DNA from 3 places in the Lysinibacillus sp. EB106-09-02-XG168 genome. Region 2 is predicted to be linked to each of the others. Evidence: riboswitches for the same ligand, from Rfam matches in the RefSeq annotation. Region 2 holds a riboswitch; each other region holds the start of a gene.
What was found. A riboswitch is a leader RNA that binds a small molecule or an ion and turns the genes downstream of it on or off. The one in region 2 is predicted to bind cobalamin.
Positions count from the first base shown of each region.

Region 1: linked by a shared signal. The riboswitch ahead of AC3WSO_RS22505 (hypothetical protein) and the one ahead of AC3WSO_RS15340 ((2Fe-2S) ferredoxin domain-containing protein) in region 2 are both predicted to bind cobalamin.
Region 3: linked by a shared signal. The riboswitch ahead of AC3WSO_RS21835 (FecCD family ABC transporter permease) and the one ahead of AC3WSO_RS15340 ((2Fe-2S) ferredoxin domain-containing protein) in region 2 are both predicted to bind cobalamin.

Region 1 covers NZ_JBYTDN010000003.1:4,452,820-4,458,198, reverse strand. The annotation lists gene AC3WSO_RS22520 (ABC1 kinase family protein) at 1-119, shown strand, start outside; gene AC3WSO_RS22515 (C40 family peptidase) at 500-1,708, shown strand; gene AC3WSO_RS22510 (hypothetical protein) at 2,315-2,863, shown strand; cobalamin riboswitch at 3,094-3,283, shown strand; gene AC3WSO_RS22505 (hypothetical protein) at 3,479-4,018, shown strand; gene AC3WSO_RS22500 (ABC transporter substrate-binding protein) at 4,023-4,991, shown strand; gene AC3WSO_RS22495 (tyrosine-protein phosphatase) at 5,256-5,379, shown strand, end outside.
Region 2 covers NZ_JBYTDN010000003.1:2,948,497-2,953,875, reverse strand. The annotation lists gene AC3WSO_RS15350 (energy-coupling factor ABC transporter substrate-binding protein) at 1-64, opposite strand, end outside; gene AC3WSO_RS15345 (energy-coupling factor ABC transporter permease) at 66-812, opposite strand; cobalamin riboswitch at 960-1,144, opposite strand; cobalamin riboswitch at 1,371-1,554, shown strand; gene AC3WSO_RS15340 ((2Fe-2S) ferredoxin domain-containing protein) at 1,693-2,064, shown strand; gene cobJ (precorrin-3B C(17)-methyltransferase) at 2,069-3,739, shown strand; gene AC3WSO_RS15330 (sirohydrochlorin chelatase) at 3,754-4,641, shown strand; gene cobK (precorrin-6A reductase) at 4,638-5,379, shown strand, end outside.
Region 3 covers NZ_JBYTDN010000003.1:4,310,955-4,316,333, forward strand. The annotation lists gene AC3WSO_RS21820 (DMT family transporter) at 1-299, shown strand, start outside; gene AC3WSO_RS21825 (DMT family transporter) at 299-613, shown strand; gene AC3WSO_RS21830 (heme ABC transporter ATP-binding protein) at 1,208-1,993, opposite strand; gene AC3WSO_RS21835 (FecCD family ABC transporter permease) at 2,000-3,046, opposite strand; cobalamin riboswitch at 3,306-3,497, opposite strand; gene AC3WSO_RS21840 (biotin transporter BioY) at 3,664-4,260, shown strand; gene AC3WSO_RS21845 (NADPH-dependent FMN reductase) at 4,560-5,102, opposite strand; gene AC3WSO_RS21850 (nitroreductase family protein) at 5,165-5,379, opposite strand, start outside.

The DNA of each region.
Region 1 (5,379 bases), 1.5 Mb from region 2:
AATTTATTCATGACACGTATGCGATCTATTTAAATACAGCAGCATACTTAGGATTATTTCTATGTGCCATTCTGTTAGTGCGGCTTTCCATCCAAGCGCTTCGTTCCATGAAGCAATAGAAGCGCAACTCGGAGAGAAATCAGTCTTTGTTTATGGTTACACATTATTTGTAGGTAGGGGAAAATGTTCCCTTACCTTTTTTTATGTTAAAAATGTTTTCTAGAAATATTACAAAAACATTACAAAACAGATAGCAGGACTAATGGTAAAGTAGTTAAAAACGTTGATATGTAGAATAAAACGTGATTTTGTAGAATTTATCGGGATTTACGTAAATGTTACAAGAATGTTGCGAGTTTTACTAAACCATTAAAAAGGCGAGAAATAGTATAAAAGTTATGCTAATAGTGCTAAACTTTAAAAGGCTAATAAAATATAAGAATAAATAAAAGAAATCGTTCCAATGATGACATTAAAATTCTACGAACGAAATTGACTAGTGAAGGGAAAGAATAACGTGGGAAAGCGCAATAAATGGCGTAAGTCGATGGTGCTAGCATTAGCACTAGCGGGCGGCTTATTATTTAATACAGTTCAACCGACTCAAGTGCACGCTGAAGAAACATCTCAACAAATGATTGATAAGAAAGCTAAAATAGATACAGAGGTTAAAAAGCTACAAGAAGAGCTAAAAAACCTACAAAAAGAGATCGATGAAAAAGTAAAAGTTTTTAACAAAGTACAGGCAGACATTAAAGAAGTTGATGGAAATATTGTAGATACTAAAAAACGTATTGAGCAACGTTCAGCGATTTTAAGTGACCGTATGGCTGCTTACCAAGCTCAAGATAATACTGTAGGTATTTATTTAAATGCTGTTCTTGAATCAAAAAGCTTTGCGGATTTAATGGACCGTGTCGTAGCGGTAAAAACATTAATGGATGCTGACCAAGAATTAGTAGATCAACAAGAAGCAGATAAGGCTAGCTTAGAGAAACAAAAAGCAACATTAGATGAAAAACAAAAAGAGCTTCAAAAGCAATTCCAAGAGCTTCAAGAGAAGGAAAGCGAAATGGAAGTAAAAAAAGCTGAAAATGAAGCGAAATCTCTTGCATTAAAAGCACAAATTGCAACGAAACAAGAAGAAGAGCGTTTAGAAGCAGAACGTAAAGCAGCAGAGGAAGAGGCAGCTCGTTTACGTGCACTTCAAGCAGCTACTCCAGTTGTACAAGCAACAAACAACAATGCAAACACTAACACTAACGATAATGGCAATAGCAATGCTAATAATAGTAGCAAAGCTAACAATGAAAAATCATCACAAAAAGTGGTTGTTGGTTCAGGAGCAGGCACTGCATCTTCAGGTGATGCTATTTCAGTTGCGAAACAATTCCTAGGTCGTAGCTATGTTTGGGGCGGTAGTAACCCATCAACAGGATTTGACTGTTCAGGTCTTGTACAATGGTCTTACAAACAAGCGGGCGTAAATTTACCACGTACAGCATCACAACAATATTTAACAACACAACGTATTTCAGCAAGTGAAGCACGTGTAGGTGATCTAGTATTCTTCAGCTATGGTTCAGGTATAGCGCATGTAGGTATTTACTTAGGAAACAACACAATGATTGATGCTCAAAATAAAGGTGTTGTCATTGAATCACTTGATTGGTGGAATCAATATTTAGTAGGCTTCGGTCGTATTTAATAAGCCGTACTATATAGACGATTTAAATAGCGAAAAGGTTATCTTTGTAAAAGAAATTACAAGGATAACCTTTTTTATTATTTGACGGTACTGGAAATTATCAACTGTTTAAACTATAGTTAAGATTCTACGATTAAACCTATTGGGCAAACGCATAATGTTATTCATTAATTTAGGCTCGACTACTTGGTCAATAATGAATAAAATAACTTTTGTAATGAATAAATTTACATAAGTAGATATATTTACAACTATAGCCCCAGTCATAAAAATGATAATACAGCCGAAAAAAGAATTAGCACCAATTTTTCGTTATTGCGTATTTTGCATGGACTCAATCGAAGGCTAATAATTGAGATAACTCCAATAATAATCCTAATGAGTATTCCTCTATCTACATATAGCTAAAAGAAAAGATTCTTGCATATTGAACGTCATTTCTGATAATTTTGAAATATACGATTGGGGATCTCGCTCTGAAATTACAATTATAAGAGACTTTTATTTTGTAGTAGCAAAGTAACGCATGATGGTAATGGTAAATGAGATAACACTTACAAGTACACTATTTTTTACGTTCTGAAACAATAAAGGTAGGGATGAATCATGGAAAAAGAGATTTTGCAACTTTTTAGTAATTTAACAGAGCGTGACCGTGATATTCAATACAAATCATACGAAGAATTATTGAAAATTATGCAGGAACCAGTTGATTGGACCTATTCAGTTTGGGAACAACTAGTTCAAACTCTTACATACAAAAATGGACATATACGTGCAAGTGCTGCACAATTTTTATGCGCACTGGCAGCAAAAAGCGATCCTGAAGAAAGAGTATTAGAGGACTTCTTAAAGATTTGGGCAGTTACGTATGATGAAGAAACAGTCACGGTGAGGCATACTTTACAGGCAATTTGGAAAATAGGCTTAGCGGGGCAGGTACAAAGAGATTTAGTCGTATCATATTTGGCTAAAAGATATCAAACATGCTTAGACGAAAAGCACCCGACATTAATACGATATGATATTATTGTATCCTTTAAAAAGCTATTCGATGCAACAAATGACCCAAAACTACTAGAAATTGCACAGCGTTTAATTGAGGAAGAGAAAGATGTTAAATCCAAAAAGAAATATAAAAATGCCATCCGATAAAAGTTATGAAATGGCTATTTTTTGCAAATCCTTTCATTATGAAAAAGTAAATTGCTTTAATTTATGAGGCATAACAAATATTTGCACGAGTGGGTTGAATACCCAATGGGGCAGTGAATTTATCCACGTGCATATGGTCATACCTGCATGATTTTTATCCATCGTTGTTTATTCTAAATTCCTCAGCTATTTTTTCCTATCAATCTATGATAAACTGCATAACAAGTGAATAATTCTTGCAGAATAAAGGTGCTGAACTATAGCATAATCGGGAATTCGGTGAAAAACCGGAGCTGTTTCCGCAACTGTAAGTACAGAAGTCGTAAAGATATACCACTGTCGAATTATCCGATGGGAAGGTTTTTTATGGACGTAGTGAACTGTACAAGCCAGGAGACCGACCTTTGTTTGAACGTATAGATAACTCTTCGGAAGCTGAGAGAATATGCGGCAAATACATAGGCTATGTCGTATTTATGCGACACTATTTATGCTATTTTTCGTTGTTTCCTTAGGAGTGGGAACAACGTTTTTTTATGCGCTTATAATTCACCTGATGTAGCTGTGGTGTTAATAAGGTAAGAATTTTTCACGAAGGAAAGCGGGGACTTAGATTTGAAAAAAGATGCACGTTATTCTTGTTACCCATTTATGCGTGAAAAGGCATCAACAGTAGATTTTGAAATTCGAACGGATAGCCTAACAACACATATTGGTGTAGCATTGGCGGCGGTTAAAAAGGAAACGGTAGAGGTAGTAGCAGATGATTTACTTACCATTTTGCCAATGGCTTACCATGTAAATGGCTCAGTCCGAGGCAAATTAGCAGTAACCGAAGATGATTTGACTTGGCTAAGTGATCGCTATGATTTTTATGTTAGTCATGTTAAAGAGGAGATACAAAACTTTGTATTACCTCAAGGATCAGAGGCAGCTTCTGCATTACATTTATGCCGTAGTGAGGCGAAAAAATCATACCGTGTTTTGCACAAAGTATCTGAAGAACGCGAAGTACAAGCTATTCTCTTTGATTATTTAGGATTGCTAGCCAATGTATTTTTTGTAATGGCTGTCTATATGAATCAGCATGCTGGTATTGCTGAAATACCGTTTATTAGTAAATCATACCCGATGAAAAAGAAAAAGGAGAAATAATGAAATGAAGAAAATGTTTAGGCTACAATGGCTTTCTGTGTTGATGTTGGCACTTGTATTAGTTGGCTGTGGCACGAAAGAGAATACAAATAAAGATGCTGTTTCTAAAGAAGATCAACAAGTTGAGAAAACTACTAGCTATAAAGTTAAGGATGACCGTGGTGTAGAAGTTGAGTTTAATGCAGTACCTAAAACTATTGTTTCATTACAACCGAGTAATACAGAGATTTTATTTGCGCTAGGCGTTGGCGATAAAATCGTAGGTGCAACAGAGTTTGATACGTATCCAGAAGAAGCGCAAAAAATTGAGCGTGTTTCTACCTCTACAACATTCAATAGCGAGCGTATTTTAGCCCTAAAGCCAGATGTCGTTATTGCCTATACAACTGGAGGCAAAGATGAAGAAAATTTAAATGCTTTAAAAGGTCTCGAAGATGCGGGTATTAAAGTGTTTGCCATTCAATCAGCTAAATCATTTGATGATGTTTATGGGGATATTGAACAAGTTGCAACGGTTATGGGCATCAAAGATAAAGGCGAAAAGTTAAATGAAGATATTAAAGCTAAAATTGCAGGTGTCCAAGCGAAAGTTAAAGATGTGAAAAAACCGAAAAATATCTATTTAGAAATTAGTCCAAAGCCAGACATCTATACAGCTGGTTCTGGTACATTCCAACAAGAAATTTTAGATGCTGCAAACGTTAACAACGTTTTCGCTGATCTCCAAAGCTGGGCACCAATATCTGAGGAAGATATCATTGCAAAAAACCCAGATGTTATTTTAACAACAGTAGGCTATGTGAAAAACTCAACGGAAGAAATTCTTTCTCGTGATGGATGGAATTCAATCACGGCCATTCAAAATAAAGCGGTTTATTATATAGATACTGATATTTCAAATCGTCCAGGTCCTCGAATTGGGGAAGCTGTTGAGTTAATCGCAAAAGCAGTATACCCTGAGTTATTTAAATAATTGATATTAAAAAATAGTATTTTGGAGCTGTCCTTTATCAAGGGCAGCTTTTTGGATGGATAAAAAGGATAACTGCTTCGCTTGGGTGGGAAAGAAAACGAGTAAAGTGGATAACAGCTCTGCCCCAATAGAGAAACACCCCCAAATAAATCTCTCGTTGGTCTAAGAAGTGTAAAACATTCCCTAGTGCGAAAATTGGTATTATATCGAGTTGTTCTATAAAATAGAGATAAGTATGCTTGCTAACAGGGAGGGGTGCAGTCAGTGAAACAGTTTGATATGAATATTATTCCGTTTGAGGCAGTTTATAATTTTCGGGATATGGGTGGTTATAAGTCGAGAGATGGGCGTGCTGTTAGGAATGGTTTGATTTATCGCTCAGCAGCAC
Region 2 (5,379 bases):
GAATGAAGAGGGGTATGATTGCTAACAACACAACAATTGCTAATAGCAGTAAATTTTTTTTCATGTTAGTGAGCCTCCTTTGCCGAGAAAACGCGTAAAGCTTTTAATTCACTCACATTGTATTTTTTCAAGAAATTCATAACGATCACTGTTAAAATACCTTCACTAACAGCAAGAGGAATTTGCGTGAACGCAAAAATGCTAGCAAACTTTGTGAATGAAGCCATAAAGCCTCCAACCTCAGAAGGGAAGGCAAGAGCTAATTGTACAGAAGTGACAATATATGTACCTAAGTCACCAAGCATTGCTGCTAAAAAGACGGCGATGGAAAAAGATAGTCCCATTTTTTGAGAGCCATGGAAAACGTAATAAGCAATAATAGGACCAGCAATTGCCATAGAAAAGGCATTAGCACCTAAAGTTGTCAGCCCGCCGTGTGCTAAAAGTAGAGATTGAAATAATAATACGATTGTCCCGATAACACTCATCACTAATGGTCCAAAAAGAACTGTTCCAAGGCCAACTCCTGTCGGATGTGAACAACTTCCTGTTACAGAAGGGATTTTTAAAGCTGATAGCACAAAGGCAAAGGCACCCGATAGACCTAAAATCATTTTTGTTTCAGGATTTTCATCAATGGTTTTACGAATAGAACGTAATCCTAAAATAATAAATGGAATGGATAAGACCCACCAAAAAATCGCCCATTCAATTGGCAAATAGCCCTCCATAATGTGCATCGCAAATGCACGATCTGGCACGAATAAAAATGCTAATAAGAAATAACTAAGCTTCCAACCTGAGAATTTCAAAACCTCTCCTCCTCACATTAAAATAGTTCGAATTAGTATGCGATGCGAAAACAAAAAAGCACTTCTCCAATTGTGGAAAAGTGCATAGCTAAAAATGCAAATAAAATTCTAATTTGCTCAGCCGCACACCTATCCTCGTAGGTTCAAACGATCACATATTTTTCGGCAGGTCTCCTGGCTTTAGCTCAACGTTTTATAGGCCTTCCCATCCCTTGGACAGTGGCATAATCTATAAAACTCCCTATTACAGTGGCGGGACCGCGCCGGAATTAAACCGGCTTCCCTTTTAAGCGAATTGATGAACAATTCACACCGAAAAAAGATGAAATTGTGATTTCATGCCAAAGTGTAACATAATTTTCCATATAAATGCTATACTTTTCAAGTAAAAATTTTTAATTGAGTGTCTATGTCGAAAATTCAGATAAACAGAAAAGGAATGTCATATTTTTCATTAAAAAATTACTGAAAATGTCACAAATTTAGAAAGAAATATTGAAATTTTAAAAAAATAAGCTATGATAGAAACAGTTTTTAATTTTATAAAAAATAATAATTTCATATAAAACATCCATAAGTGCTTGAATATTTTCAAGATAATAGGGAAATCGGTGAGAATCCGATACAGCCCCCGCTACTGTAATAGCTGATGAAATCGCGGATGCCACTAGTGAGAACTAGGAAGGCGCGAAAGTAAAAGGAAGCTTAAGTCAGGAAACCTGCTTATGTGATGATGCATGCAAACTTTTCGGAGGGAGAAGTTGAAGCGAGAGCGAGTACCTGTATATATTCGTTTTTATTTGGCTTCTACTAAACCTTTACTCTTCGTCTAGAGTAAAGGTTTTTCTTTTTCCTAAAAGCAAATGAGGGGAGAAAAACGATGACAACTTGGAATTTAGAGGGAATGAAAACACATCTTTTTATTTGCAATGGTAGTAGCTGTATGAAAAAAGATGCTGAGGACATTACTCAGGCAATTCGTGATGAAATACAAGTACTGGAACTTGATAAGGAAATACATACGACAAGGACTCGCTGTAATGGTAGGTGTAAGGATGCTTGTGTTGTCATTGCATATCCTCAAGGAAATTGGTACCGTGTGCCGACAACAGAGCATGCGAAGGCACTCGTACAAGATTTAAATCATGAATCTTTACATAATGAGCATGTCTTTACTTTACGTGAAGGATCTTTACAGCGTACAGCACAAACAACAGCCATTAAAGGTATTGAAAAAGTGAAAGAGGGGTAACAAAATGGCGCAAAAAGGTAAGATTTTCGTAGTTGGCTTTGGCCCTGGAGACTTTAAACATATTACGACTCGTGCTGTAGAGGCACTACAACAAAGTCATATGATTATTGGTTATAAAACCTATGTTGAGCTTATTCAAGATTTAGTTAGTGCAAAGTCGATTATTAGTACTGGTATGACAGAGGAAGTTTCACGTGCACAGGAAGCGGTACGTCAAGCAGAGGCTGGAAGTATCGTATCGGTTATTTCTAGCGGTGATGCCGGTGTTTATGGGATGGCAGGATTAGTCTATGAAGTATTAATCGAGCTAGGCTGGACAGAAGCCACTGGTATCGAAGTAGAAATTGTTCCAGGTATTTCTGCTATTAATTCGTGTGCAAGTTTACTAGGTGCTCCTATTATGCACGACGCTTGTACCATTAGTTTAAGTGATCATTTAACACCTTGGAATTTAATTGCTAAGCGGGTAGAAGCAGCGGCAATGGCAGATTTTGTTATTGCACTTTATAACCCTAAAAGTGGACGACGTACGAGACAAATCGTAGAGGCTCAACGAATTTTATTAGAATATCGTTCGCCAGATACACCAGTTGGACTTGTGAAAAGCGCGTATCGTGACCGTCAGGAAATTACGATGACGACTTTAGCAGAAATGCTTGAACATGATATCGGCATGTTAACAACAGTTATTATCGGGAATTCAACAACATTTTTCTATGACAATAAAATGATTACACCACGTGGTTATCAGCGTAAATATACACTTGGAGAAGAAAAACAACCGTTACGACCACATCAACGACTGAAGGAAGAAAATGAACCATGGGCAATGAATCAAGAAACTGGGGCAGCGCGAAATGATTTTGCAACCGATCCGAATGCCAATCGTATAAAGCCCAGTTTAGCTATAACACCACAACCAAAGCCTAAAAAGTCATCGCTTGAAATGGCAACAGCAGCTCTGGCAAAGGTGAAGGGAACTAGCGCTGTGAAAGTAACACCTAAGCTCGTTCAACAAAAAATCGAATCTGTTTTTGAATTAGCTGTTAGTCCTGGGGTAGCCAATAAGTTCTTTACTCCTCAACAAATGATGACATTAGCTGAGGTAGTTGGTGAGGAAGGAACGATGGAGTATACACCAGACCACCAAATTCATTTAAAAATTCCTACGTCTGAGCCAGGAGAGATTACAGCAAAGCTTCGTGAAGTGGGCTTTTTACTAACACCAATTGGTGACGTACTTTCGTTAAAGGCTTGTGATTTCTGTTACGGAGAAAAAACCGATTCGATTCCATATGCGGAAGAGATTCAAGAGAAGCTTGGTGGCATGTCGTTACCGAAAACATTGAATATTGGCTTTAATGGTTGTGGTATGGCGTGTTATCGAGCCGTATTTGATGATATTGGCATTGTTTATCGTAAAAGTAAATTCGATGTTTTTATTGGTGCCAAGCCTGTTGGTCGGACAGCACATGCGGCTCAGCCTGTTGTTGAGGGATTAGAGCCTGAACAGCTAATACCGCTTATTACCGACATTATCGAAGAATATAAAGCAAATGCACATCCAAATGAACGTTTGTTTAAATACTTCAAGCGTGTGAAAAAGATCCTACATTTTACGTATCAGGATATGTCTTCAAAAATAAAAGTTGAGCCAGCTCCATGCGGCGACTAGTGAGGGGTAATGAGATGAAAGCAATTTTATTTGTCGGCCACGGGAGCCGTTTAGAAGCAGGAAATGAAGAGGTACGCACGTTCATCGAGCAAATGAAACCTCGTATTGATGAGAATTTTTTAGTAGAAACATGTTTTTTAGAGTTTGCCTCGCCGAATATTGAAGAAGGTATTACTAACTGTGTGAAGAAGGGCGCTACAGAAGTGCATGTTATTCCGATTATTCTACTTCATGCTGGACATTCAAAAATGCATATTCCAGCAGAAATCGAACATGCGCGTGAGCATTATCCAAATATTACGTTCACATATGGTCAAACAATCGGTATCCATGAAGAAATATTTGCGATTTTAGAAGATCGTTTAACAGAAATCGGCTTTAATGCTGAAGAAGAACATAAGGATACTGCGGTTTTATTAATTGCACGAGGCGGCAGTGACCCATATGCAAATGGTGATTTTTATAAAATTACACGCCTGTTATGGGAGAAACTCCCGGTTCAATATGTAGAAAGCGCATTTATGGGGGTTACAGATCCTCGTGTTGAAGAAGGCATTGAGCGATGTGTGAAGCTAGGTGCTAAAAAAATCATTATGCTACCGTACTTTTTATTCACTGGTATCTTAATGGAACGAATGAATGGTATGTGTAAGCAATTTAACGAAAAATATGCTGACTGTGATATTCAAATTGCCAATTATTTTGGCTATCATGAGCGTTTACAAAATGTGTTATTAGAGCGAATTGAACAAGCTGTGAATGGTACATCAACAGGTATGCAAGATTTAGAAAATTATCGTGCTTATGCGGCGGTTCATGGACATGCGCATCATCATCACCACCATGAACATGATCATCACCATCATGATCATCATCATCATGAAGAGGAGCCAGTGCAATGATCTTCATGTTAGCGGGGACGAGCGACGCAAGGAGTCTAGCACTTGAATTACAGTCAGGAGGGTACGCTGTGACAGCAACGGTCGTTACTGATTCAGCAGCCTCAAGCCTTGCAGAAGTGGACCTACCACATTTGGTCGGTCGATTAACGGCTGAAGAAATGGCGACGATTATTACGGAGCAAGGATACCGATTAGTTGTAGATGCCTCTCATCCATTTGCTGAAGAAGCTTCAAAAAATGCGATGGCAGCAGCCGAGCAAGCAAATGTACCGTATATTCGCTATGAACGTGCCCACGAGCATTATGCACATCCACTTATTACGGTTGTGAAAGATTACGAGGAGGCTGCTCACTTAGCAGCTGAAAAACGTGGTGTGATCATGCTAACGACAGGCAGTAAAACGCTAGCGACCTTTACAAAGGTATTACATGGCTTAGAAAATACGCGAGTGATCGCGCGCATGCTTCCTCGACTCGATAATATGGAAAAATGCGAAGCACTCGGTGTGGCACAAAGAGATATTGTTGCCATACAAGGTCCGTTTTCAAAGGAATTAAACGAAGCACTGTTTCGTCAATATGATGTGACATTGATGATTACGAAAGAAAGCGGCAAGGTTGGCTCGGTGGATGAAAAGCTGGACGCAGCTCTTGCATGTGGCATTGAAACGATTTTAATCGCGAGACCAAATATCAAATATGGACAGCAATATTCTACATTTAAAGATGTATTACAGG
Region 3 (5,379 bases), 1.4 Mb from region 2:
TATTTGGTTTTAATGTTGCCAGTGCTTGGTGGCATTGGATTATTATTGTGTCCTTAATTGCGTTGGATTTTCATTTCTTGTCGAAGGCTTGTGAAAACCTACCTACTGGCACAGTTTATGCGACTTTTGCAGGGGTCGGTGCGATTGGTACTACATTAATGGACATTTTTATTTTCGACGGTGAGTTTAATACGATTAAAGGAATTTTCATGTTTATTTTAGTATTAGGTGTTATTGGTCTTAATTTAGCTGATAATCCTTCAAAAGAGTATGAAGAAAAGAAAGGAGCTAATGCATAATGGGCTGGTTACTTGTTTTATTAGCCGCAATTTCAGAAATTATCGGTGTTGTAGGTTTACGCTTTTATAGTCAGAACAAAACTATACGTAATTTATTAATATATGTAGGCGGCTTTGGTATGTCCTTTGTGCTTTTATATACATCCTTTAACTATCTACAGTTAAGCATTGCCTATGTAGTGTGGATTGGTATTGGTACAGTTGGGGCTGTTCTCGTGAATATTATATTCTTCGGTGAATCTAAAAACCTGACTCGAATTATTAGTATCATCGCCATTATCATTGGTGTAGCAGGTTTAAAAGCAGTATCTTAATTTAACTTCAATTCTCAGTAAGGTAAATGAGTCATTAAGCTTATAGCCCATTGGCAAAGCGAGGGGTTGATTTCCGTTCCGACTGGGCGCTTTGTAGCTGACGCTTCTCTTTCGCACAGTTCAAACATTGTAGCTGACGCTTCTCTTTCGCGCAGAGCAGAGCTTCCTGGGGGCGTCCGATGAGCAGCCGCTTGGGGCAACAGGATGTTGGTCACGAAGGCGTTATCACAGGACGTGATGCTCTTAGCCTTCGTTCCCCTACTTGCTCGCTCCAGGGTTTTGGCCCAACAGATGTTTTTTGCGCAAAAGCGTAGTGCTAACGAAGCGGCAGCGAGTCACGGAGGCGTTGCCACAGGGTGTGATGGTTTTAACCTTCGTGACTCTATTGCTGATCCCCAAGGAGTCGCCCAGTCGTAACGAAGATCAACCACAATTTATAGAGATAAAAAGAAACCCCAGCATTGTTTATCTAAGCGAGAGCGAAGCGTCAGCATATGTTTTATCTGTGCGAAAGCGTAGCGACAGCAACAACAAATTTTTCACTTTTCTATATACATTTTTACTTTCAAATCTCTCCATAACAATATGTATCAATCATTTAACTTCCTTCGTGAATTGCTCTGGGATATACGTTAAATATGGCTTACCTGTAAGTGGATGTGTTTGAATATCGGCATAAACCCCAAATACATCTTTTAATAATGCCGGTGTAAGTACTTCTTCTGGCGTGCCAAAACAAACTATTCGACCTTGCTGTAAAACATAAATTTGATCGCAATACATAGCCGCAATGTTTAAATCGTGGATTGCAGCAACAACTGTTAATTGTAAGGTTTGGATTAGATCCATAAGCTGCAATTGATGCTGAATATCTAGATGATTTGTTGGCTCATCTAAAATAAGCACTTGTGCTTGCTGAGCAAGAGCACGGGCAACCATCACACGCTTTTTTTCGCCACCCGAAAGAGAATTATAGCTACGTTTCTCTAAATGAGCGATACCCGTTTGCTTCAGTGCATCCTTTACGATTTGAAAATCTTGCTCTTGATCAAGCTCCAATAGTTTTTTATGAGGTGTTCTCCCCATACTCACTAAATCATGCACTGTAAAATCGAATAAGACCGGTGTTTCTTGACTCACAACTGCTAGATTTTTAGCTATGTTTTTACTCGATTGCTTTAGAATATCTTGTTCATTTAATAACACTGTTCCACTTTCTGGTTTTAATAAACGATACATATTCTTTAATAGCGTTGACTTCCCACTACCATTAGGACCGATCAACCCAACAAATTGCTTGTCCTTTATTTGAACATTTACTTCATGTAATATGCGTTCATTAGAAATGGAGAATGATATTTGTTTCGCTTCTAATGTCATATATTTTTAATCTCCTTCACCGAAAGAATAATTGTTACGACGTAGCAGCCAAATGAAAAATGGACCTCCACAAAAAGCCGTGATAATTCCTATCGGCATTTCCTCAGGGGCAATTAATATTCGAGCAAGTGCATCTGCCCAAACTAAAAAGATCCCCCCTAATAATGCGCTAATCGGTATGACATACTTATGATTTGAACCTACAATTAGCCGTACAATATGTGGAATGATTAAACCAACAAATCCAATTGAGCCACTTACAGCAACTAGCACACCCGTTAATAATGATACTAATAAAATAAGCTGTATTCGAAATTGTTGTAAGTTAACCCCTAATGTAACTGCTGCTTCTTCTCCAAGAAGTAATAAATTTAAGCTGCGATAGTTGAGCCATAACAAGGCAAATACTACAAAAAAAATGACTGCCGGAATTACAAGAATACTCCATTTCGCACCTGCTAGGCTTCCTAGCATCCAAAACATGACTGCCTTCATTCCCCCCTCTTGCTTCGACAGCATTAAGATAAAATTTGAAATAGCAGATAAAATAAATGACACCGCCATCCCTGAAAGTAAAAGTCGAAAGACGGACACTCTACCGCCAATATGTGATAAGAAAAAAACTAACCCCATTGCTGTGAGAGAGCCTAAAAAAGCTGATACGGAAAGAGCATAAACGCCCAGAAATGAAAAGGCACCTAAAATGATGACAGCTGTGGCACCAACCGTCGCTCCAGAAGAAATCCCTAAAATATATGGTTCTGCAATTGAATTACGAACGAGTGCCTGAATAGCTGCTCCTGCAATTGCCAAGCCTGCTCCGACGATAGCAGCGAGTAATACACGAGGAGCCCTTATTTGCCAAATGATAATTTCCTGTGAACGACTCCAATCTTGTTCGATTGAGCTTTGTATAATAGGAATTTTAGAAAGGATAACCTTCCATACATAAAGTGGTGTAACGGAAACCGATCCAACCATAATTGCAATAGTCATTGAAATTATAAGTACTAGAAGAAGGGTCATTGAAAGTAACATAAATTTTCTATTCATCTGTTTATTAACTCCTAATCACTAAACATTAATTTCATCTAGACGTAACTGTAGCTGATACTTTGCTAACATTTACAGTACGAAGATAAATGAAAGAAAAAAGGGTATTCCATGCAAATGCGCATGGAAATACCCTAGAATCAATTATGCCTGGCATAATTGCGTCTTTCAGCGTGTGTTTGGACACCTCTAAAAGAGATTAAACAAAGTTAGATTTACTCCTACTATTGTCCGTAATCGCTTTCATCCTCGTGGGCATTACAGGAATAACTAAATGGCAGGTCTCCTGGCTTCGAATCAATGTACCTATGATTGCCTTCCCATTCTAAAACAGTGGCTAAATCATCATAGAACTCCTCGTTACAGTTGCGGGACAGCGTCGGATTTGCACCGATTTCCCTTTTAAGTGACACATTGTACAAGATGTCACACCATTAGTATCGAATGATTTAAAATTATGACAATTCTATCATATATTTCAATAGTTAGTCTATACTATCAATCATTTATCAAGTCACGAAACACCTTTACGTTAACTAAAAGAAATAATCAAGTTGACACAAAAACTTTATTTTTTTACACTATTATTATCAACTTTACTTTTTAGGGGTGAAATAATGACAACCGTTGCGGAACATACACATCAAAAATTAAGAACAGTAGATATTGCATACATTGGACTATTTTCAACATTAATGATGATAGGAGCTAATATTACGTCCATTGTACCTTTCATGGTTGTTGGCGGAGTACCGATCACATTGCAAACATTTTTTGCTATTTTAGCGGGACTTATTCTCGGTAGTAGAAAAGGGGCTCTCGCTTGTACTGTTTATATGTGCATCGGTTTAGCAGGCGCACCTGTATTTGCACGATTCAGCGGAGGCTTTGGACAAATTTTAAGTCCTACATTTGGTTTCATTGTCACTTTTATATTAGCTGCATTTGTCGCAGGGCTTATTGTAGAGCGCAGTGGAACGAAGAAAAGCTATGTAGTTGCTGCATTAGTTGCAACTGCAATTAATTATTTACTAGGGACAAATTGGATGTATTTTGCCTATAAGCTATGGGCTAGTGCGCCTGATGCTTTCAATTATAAAATAGCATGGCTTTGGATGATGCCCCCTTTGCCAAAGGATATTATTTTAGCTATATTCGCGGGTATTTTTGCATACCGTCTTCAAAAAGTTTTAAAAATAATCCCAATTAAATAAAGAGATAAAAAAACTGTCCAAAAGTATATAGCGTACTTAATTGGACAGTTTTTGGTTCATCACCAAAAGTTGTGGATGACTTTTGTTAAAACGTATACTATGCAAATAGTTGATTGTAGTGGAGACTGGGCGACTCCTCGGGGATCTGCAATAGTGGAACGAAGGCATGTTTTAACTGCGCGAAAGCGAAGCGGCAGCGGCAAATGTTTTAACTGCGCGAAAGCGAAGCGGCAGCGGCAAAGCACCCAGTCGGAACGAAATCAACCACACGTTTTGGTGCTGATCCCAGTTTTTTATTTTTAAACGTATTTTTTCATCCAGTTTAAGAAGTTATCAATAACTACATCTAGGAATTTGATAGTACCCTCATCTGTTAAATTGCCTTCAGCATCAAATTTAGTGTGTACTGCACCAATATAAACATCATTGCCACTAAGTAAAGGTGAATTTACTCCAGGTGAGAATAAAATATCTCTTAAGTGTAATTGTGCTTTAACAGTCCCTAAGTTACCCATAGATGCGCCCATCATGAATGATGGCTTGCCAATCATTACTTTATCAACGCGAGATAACCAATCGATGGCGTTAACCATAACACCTGGCACTGTACCATTATATTCTGGAGTCAGCCAAAGAACTGCATCCGCCTCTTTTACTTTTGCTTTAAAATTTAATACTGTTTGCGGTGCTTCATTTTCGATATCTTGGTTATACATTGGTAAGTCATTTAAGCTTAATACTTCAAGATCCAATTTCTCCGCATAACGCTTTTGAATAAATTTCGCTAACTGCAGATTATAAGATTCTTTACGGATACTACCTACGATTGCTACTACTTTCACAATATTTCCTCCTAAATGTGCATTAAATTTATTTTTGTAAAGCACTTTCATTTTATACCGACCTAATAATAGGTTGCAAATTCCTCAACTGGTTTACGATAACCACGCAAGCGGCGACTACTTTCTTTTTCCTTACCAATTGTAATCATTAGCACAATTTCTTGTGTTTCCGGGACATTAAAAAGGGCTCTCATTTGTTGCTGATCAAAGCCAATCATTGGACATGTATCCCATCCACGATTTTTGGCTGCCAACATAAATAACATAGCTGAAAGTG